DNA from 2 places in the Vibrio rhizosphaerae genome. Region 2 is predicted to be linked to the other one. Evidence: riboswitches for the same ligand, from Rfam matches in the RefSeq annotation. Region 2 holds a riboswitch; the other holds the start of a gene.
The links. A riboswitch is a leader RNA that binds a small molecule or an ion and turns the genes downstream of it on or off. The one in region 2 is predicted to bind lysine.

Region 1: linked by a shared signal. The riboswitch ahead of lysC (lysine-sensitive aspartokinase 3) and the one ahead of OCV37_RS08875 (Na+/H+ antiporter NhaC family protein) in region 2 are both predicted to bind lysine.

Annotation. Positions count from the first base shown of each region.
Region 1 is NZ_AP024903.1:3,062,540-3,065,964, reverse strand. It holds gene OCV37_RS13395 (PglL family O-oligosaccharyltransferase) at 1-19, shown strand, start outside; gene OCV37_RS13390 (pyridoxal-phosphate-dependent aminotransferase family protein) at 22-1,152, opposite strand; lysine riboswitch at 1,339-1,515, shown strand; gene lysC (lysine-sensitive aspartokinase 3) at 1,627-2,988, shown strand; gene OCV37_RS13380 (4Fe-4S dicluster domain-containing protein) at 3,268-3,425, shown strand, end outside.
Region 2 is NZ_AP024903.1:2,077,729-2,081,153, forward strand. It holds gene hisG (ATP phosphoribosyltransferase) at 1-183, opposite strand, end outside; His leader region at 263-389, opposite strand; gene OCV37_RS08875 (Na+/H+ antiporter NhaC family protein) at 539-2,101, opposite strand; lysine riboswitch at 2,222-2,406, opposite strand; gene OCV37_RS08880 (H-NS family histone-like protein) at 2,756-3,157, shown strand; gene OCV37_RS08885 (inosine/guanosine kinase) at 3,300-3,425, opposite strand, start outside.

The DNA of each region.
Region 1 (3,425 bases), 980 kb from region 2:
GTTTGCTGATCCCGGGTGATTTTATTTTTGGCCCTGAGTGAGCGCATCTTCCAATGCTTTCAGACAAAGTGCGATATTTTCGGATCGGGCGCTATATCCCATGAGCCCGATTCGCCATGCATTCCCGGCAAACTGTCCCAGTCCTGCACCGATTTCCAAATTATACTGACGCAGTAAATATCCTCTGACCCACTCATCGTCAATCCCTTCAGGAATGCGGACCGTATTTAATTGGGGAAGGCGTTCTGATTCTGCCACGACAAACGTCAGCCCCAGTTGTTCCAGCCCTTGTTTCAGTTGTTGATGCATCTGCTGGTGGCGTTGCCATGCGGCCGTCAGAGACTCTTCCTGCAACAAGACCAGTGATTCATGAAGCGCATATAAGGTATTGACGGGGGCGGTGTGGTGGTAACTGCGTTTTTGTTGCCCGCTCCAGTAGCCCATGACCAAGGTTTGATCGAGAAACCAGCTTTGGACCGGCGTTTTCCGGGCTTTGATGGCTTCAATGGCAGCCGGAGAAAAGGTCAGGGGGGAGAGACCGGGCACACAGGAAAGACATTTCTGGCTGCCGGAGTAAACCGCGTCTAATTGCCATTCATCTACCGCTAAAGGCACGCCACCTAACGCCGTCACGGTATCGGCGATGGTTAACAAACCGTATCGTTTTGCCAAATGACCTAATGCTTTGGCGTCACTGAGCGCACCGGTTGACGTCTCTGCATGGACAAATGCTAGTACTTTCGCATCCGGGTGTGCCTGAATTGCCTGTTCGACTTTTTCAACAGAGACACTTTCTCCCCATGCGTTGTCTACCACGACTGCGTTGGCGCCACAGCGCACCACATTCTCCCGCATCCGTTCGCCAAAGACGCCATTGCGACAGACGATAACCTTATCTCCCGGTTCCAGTAAATTGACGAAACAGGCTTCCATTCCGGCACTGCCGGGGGCTGAAATAGCAATCGTAAATTCATTTTCGGTCTGAAATGCATATTGTAAGAGAGACTTCAATTCATCCATCATTTGAATAAATAACGGGTCAAGGTGTCCGATTGTCGGCCGGCTTAAGGCCTGTAAAACCCGGGGATGAATATCAGACGGGCCAGGGCCCATGAGTGTTCTTTGTGGTGGAAAAAAACTTTGTACAGTCACAAGCTGACTCCTTTCATTGACACTTACTGGCAAGTGCTCAGGCTAACGCTTATCCGTCAGGAAAGCTATCCGACACAAGTCTAGTCGAGTATTTTTCTGTGGACTGAGTATTTGGGTAAAAAATGACCAGTTTCATTCAATTTGTCATTGACATTGATAGGACAAAAACGTTCAATACCTAAGCTATCAAGCAGAAGAGGAGCACTGCCCAGGCAGGTATTTTGTGGAGCCTCAACTCCAAGACAGAATATTCAGGGGGAGTAGTGCCGAGACAGTCCATCGTTGTGGATTTGGATTGTCGGGTGAATGGGCTGAATCCCATCAACTGTCATCAGTGCTAACTGGTGAAGAGCTTCTGAGGTCTACTTTCATCGAATCGCCTCTATTTTTGCTCTAGAAATACTCTCTTCGAACATTGGACGTTGGTTACCCAACACAACATTTTTTATTTTAGGAAGTCGTGGGAGAAATACTGTGAGTGCACTCAATGTCGCCAAGTTTGGCGGAACAAGCGTGGCAAACTTCGAAGCAATGAGTCGTTGTGCTGCCGTCATCGAAAGTAATCCGGACACCAAGCTTGTTGTCAGTAGTGCCTGTTCTGGTGTGACAAATCTGCTGGTTGAACTGGCCAACGGTGTTCAGGATGCAGAAAGACGGACATCTATTTTAGAGCAATTATCTGACATCCATTTTTCAATCATTGAATCGTTACAAGAGCAGGACGCCGTTAAAGAAGCGGTTCAGGCGATTCTTGATACGGTAACGAGTCTCGCGGATGCTGCATCTTTCCAGACCAGCAGTAAGCTGACCGATCATTTGGTTGCCTGTGGTGAACTCATCTCGACGCATATTCTGACTCAGGTTCTCAAAGAACGGGGTATCGATGCTGTCAGATTTGATATTCGCGATGTATTACGCACAGATGATTATTATGGCCGGGCTGAACCACAAATCGAAGTGACGGCCTCTCAAGCGAAAGAGAAACTGGCACCTTTATGTCAAAAACATCTGGTAGTAACGCAGGGATTCATCGGTTCTGACGAACAGGGGAATACCACGACCTTGGGACGTGGTGGAAGTGACTATTCAGCAGCCCTGATTGCGGAAGCGGTACAGGCATCCGGACTGGAAATCTGGACGGATGTTCCCGGAATTTATACCACTGACCCCCGCATTGTGCCGAACGCGGCTCCGATTCCTGAAATTAGCTTCAATGAAGCCTCAGAAATGGCGAATTTTGGCGCAAAAATTCTGCATCCTTCTACATTACTGCCTGCGTTGCGACACGGTATTCCGGTCTTTGTCGGCTCATCGAAAGAGCCGGAGAAAGGCGGTACCTGGATTCGGAAACGTGTTGAAAACTCACCTTATTTCCGGGCCCTTGCATTGCGAGCCAATCAGACAATGGTGACCATTCGCAGTGCCAAAATGTTCCACGCTTATGGCTTTCTGGCCAAGGTTTTTGAAATTCTGGCCAAGCATAAAATCTCGGTTGATTTGATTACAACCTCAGAGATCAGTGTGTCCATCACGCTGGATAAGACGGATACGGCTGGTGGCGCACCTGAGCTTCCTGCGGCTGCCCGGGCTGAGCTGGAAGAACTCGCTCATATTGAAGTCGAACGCAATCTGAGTCTGGTCGCTTTAATTGGTAACCATATGGAGACCAAGGGATATGCCAAAGAAGTTTTCAGTACCCTCGGCGATTATAATATGCGTATGATTTGCTATGGTGCCAGTGATCATAATCTGTGTTTTCTGGTTGATGCCGATGACGCAAAAAGTGTGATTCAGAAGCTGCATCAGGATCTGTTTGAGCCGCAAAATAACGGGTAAAATAATCGACGAACAAGCAAGAAAATGCAGAAGAGGTTGGCAGTGCCAACCTCTTTTTTTTTGTGATTTTTTCGTTCAGTCTGAGGTTGTCTTTGGTTCGTCAATAGTGTCGACACCCAGTGTCGAGAGTGATTGATTTTGTGATGCACTACTTGCGAGAATGATGAATTTTAAAGTAAGTAAGTTTTTAATTTGTTGATTTTTATAAAATAAAAATAAAATCATACAAATGGCATGGTTATTGCCCCTGAGTTGATTATTTAGCTGTCAGGGAATGCTATGAAAAAATTTGTAGTTGCCGATCCTAAGAAGTGTATCGGATGCCAAACATGCATGGCGGCCTGTTCTGATGTTCACCAGAAAGTCGGATTGCAAAGTCACCCGCGTTTGACCGTGGTGAAAAATAACGACACAACGGTTCCGGTTATGTGCCGTCA
Region 2 (3,425 bases):
TAATCCCGGAATGTCGTCATCACGGACTAACAGAAGATCAATCGGCATATTCAGGGAGTGGACAACTAATCGCTCCCCCATCACATTAAACTTCACACCACACTGCTTCAGGAGAGCCATACATTCCTTGCTCAGGCGACCTTTTTTTTGAACTGCAATTCTCAGGCGTTGTTGTGCTTGCATAAATAATTCCTTGTCAATCATTGTTCTTGTCAGTATCCATTCAACTTTTGGATGTCAGCTGTTTCTTCATGTAAAGCATATAAAAAAACCCTCGGAATTACTCCCGAGGGTTCATTGAATTTTTTCATTTCACCTCCGGGAGAATTTTATCTCCCGGGTATGCGCTCATCTCCCGAAAGATAATTTAGGGATGATGATGGTGATGAATGTTCGTAATAAAACTTTTCATAATAAAACCGCGCATACTTGGAAAAATCTTTAACTTGCCTATCAAGTTTTCTTCACACTATACAAGCTTGAGGGGTTTTGCAACCCCTCTTTTGACTTTTTATGCAAATAATCTTCATAAGACAAATCATGCCTGAGATTGCTGTCGGATACGAAAGCCAAAACAGATGACGGCAAATACGGCCAAGGTCACCAGTAAGGATAAGCTAACGGAATCACTCAGCCCTAAAACGATATAGCCAATCAGCGAGATAAACGCCACTAGCAACGCATAAGGAAGTTGCGTTGAAACATGATCAATATGATGACACCGCGCCCCGGTTGACGACAAAATAGTGGTGTCAGAAATCGGAGAACAGTGATCACCAAAGACGGAACCTGCAAGTACCGCGGCTAACATTGGCATCATCAGCGCCAGCTCGGTTGCACCAGCAATATCTCCGGCAATTGGCAGCATAATGCCAAACGTTCCCCACGATGTGCCGGTCGCGAATGCCATAAACCCTGACAACACAAATAGAATTGCAGGCAACCAATGTACCGGAATATTGCCTTGTGCCATGGATGAGAGATAGAGCCCGGTCTGCATATCTTTAATAATGGCTCCGATTGTCCATGCGAAAAACAACACTAAGATTGCTCCGAACATCGACTTCATCCCGATGAACAACGTTTTCAAAATGGTACCCAGCGGCATTCGTTGTCTCACAACAGAAAAGAGTGCCATCAACAATCCGACTAAACCACCGTCGATCAGAGACATCCCCACATTAGTATTTTCAAACGCCCCTAAAATACTAAATGTTTCACCAGCAGCAGCCAGCGACTGCCAACCGGTAAAGAGCATCGCGGCAACGGTAGCAATGACCAGTGCCACAATCGGTACAATTAAGTCACGCACTCGCCCTGATTCACTTTCTTGAATATCGAGTTCATCTTTGAGTTCTGCTGCTTGATCATCACGCCCGATGCCGGATGCAACCCGATGTTCATGATGCTTCATCGGACCGATATCTAATTGAAAAACGATCATCGCGAATACCATTAATAAAGCAAAAATGGCATAGAAATTCATTGGAATTAACGCAATATATGCATTCAACGGTGTATATTCGGTCATACCGTGGGAGACTAAAATGCCACCGATGATGGTCATAATATAAGCCCCCCAACTGGAAGCCGGCATGATGATACACATAGGTGCAGCGGTTGAATCAAGAATGTATGCCAGCTTTGCGCGGGAAACACCGAACCGGTCAGTGACCGGACGAGAAATCGAACCAACGGCCAGACTATTGAAATAGTCATCGACAAAAATAAAAACGCCCAAAAAAGCTGAAAGCAATTGTGCACCTTTATTGCCTTTCACTTTTTTATCGGCCCACAATGCAAATGCCCGAGTCCCGCCAGAAAGCGTCAAAATTGCAGTCATCATCCCGAGTAGGAGAAGAAAACCGATAATACTCATGTTCCAACTATTAATTGCACCGTCTTCAATCACTAGCGCATAAACTTTGCCTTGGATGTAATCGAACGAAGAAAACAGAGAATAATCGTTCAACAGGCAGGCCCCCAACAAGATACCAACACCTAAAGAGAGCAATACTCGTCTGGTCAGGATCGCCATACCCAAAGCAACAACCGGTGGAACAAGAGAGATATAGGAAGAGGAAAAATCAACTAATGTCATGATCTTCAATCACCAATAATTTAATATGGTAAGAGACCTACTGCATTGTAATTATATGAATAACCTGTCTGTGTCATTCAAAAAGATGAACTAAGTGAAAAGCAATCTCGCTTCACCCAATCCTACAGTAGCGCTCCATAGTTATACAAAAAAATAGACTATGGCAGTGTTGCCCCTATTCGGGAACAACCCCAGCGAACGGTCTCCGATAAACACATTCACTTCGGCAAAAAAGCCTTTCAGTCAGAGTCACTGGCATCACCCTACTCTGATTTACTTATCTTGATTGCACCTCTACACGGACTAGAACAATTCACTACCACTTCGACAGAATAACGGCAGTATATGTTGATGGCCGAATTAGAACGCGCCCATTGTACAAATACCAAAACCATTTGCAACAGGTTTGTCCTTTCTTTAAATCAAAAGGAGACAAAAGCAATAAGCTTCCTATTAAGCTCAATGAATAACTCTGTTAACAAATCAAGCTCATATATGATATCCATCGTAATTAATGATAATTTGACATAGGCATTTACAATAATTTACGATTCTGCCAGTTTTTTTATATATTATTAGTTCACTAATGTTGTCATAATAAATATCTGCGTTTATTATTACATTGTGTTTAAATAAAGTTGTGGGAATAACAAAATGTCGGAACTAACTAAAACTCTGCTGAATATTCGTAGCTTACGTGCCTATGCACGTAATTTAACACTCGTTCAGTTAGAGGAAGCTTTAGAAAAACTGACCTCTGTCGTTGAAGAACGCAGAGAATCAGAGGAACAAGAACGAGCAGAAAGAGAAAAGCAAGAAGCAAAACTGGCTCAAATTGCTGAACAAATTGCACAAGATGGTATCGATGTAGACGCGTTAATTTCTGCACTTTCCACCGAAGGTAAGACAAAAGGTAAACGTGCACCACGCCCAGCGAAATATAAATATATCGATGAAAATGGCGCAGAAAAAACCTGGACAGGTCAAGGTCGTACACCATCTGTAATTCAAAAAGCCCTTGATGAAGGCAAGTCTCTGGATGATTTTGCGCTCTAATTCCAGCGACATAAATATTAAAAGGCTCCTCATGGAGCCTTTTTTATTGTTTCTCATTCAGAGTAATTATATGAACCTTTATGCGAAACCAATTATTCTTAGCGAAACATTTTATCTACTTTTTTCACCGAATTATTTTTTGTTATCGTTCCCAATATGCTTCTTCCAGACTATCCTCTCTTTCTGGTAAACCTTTTGATAACCTTGGTGAATGTTGACTTAAAACTTCATAGCTTGCTCTATTAGAATACTTACAGACTTGGGAGAA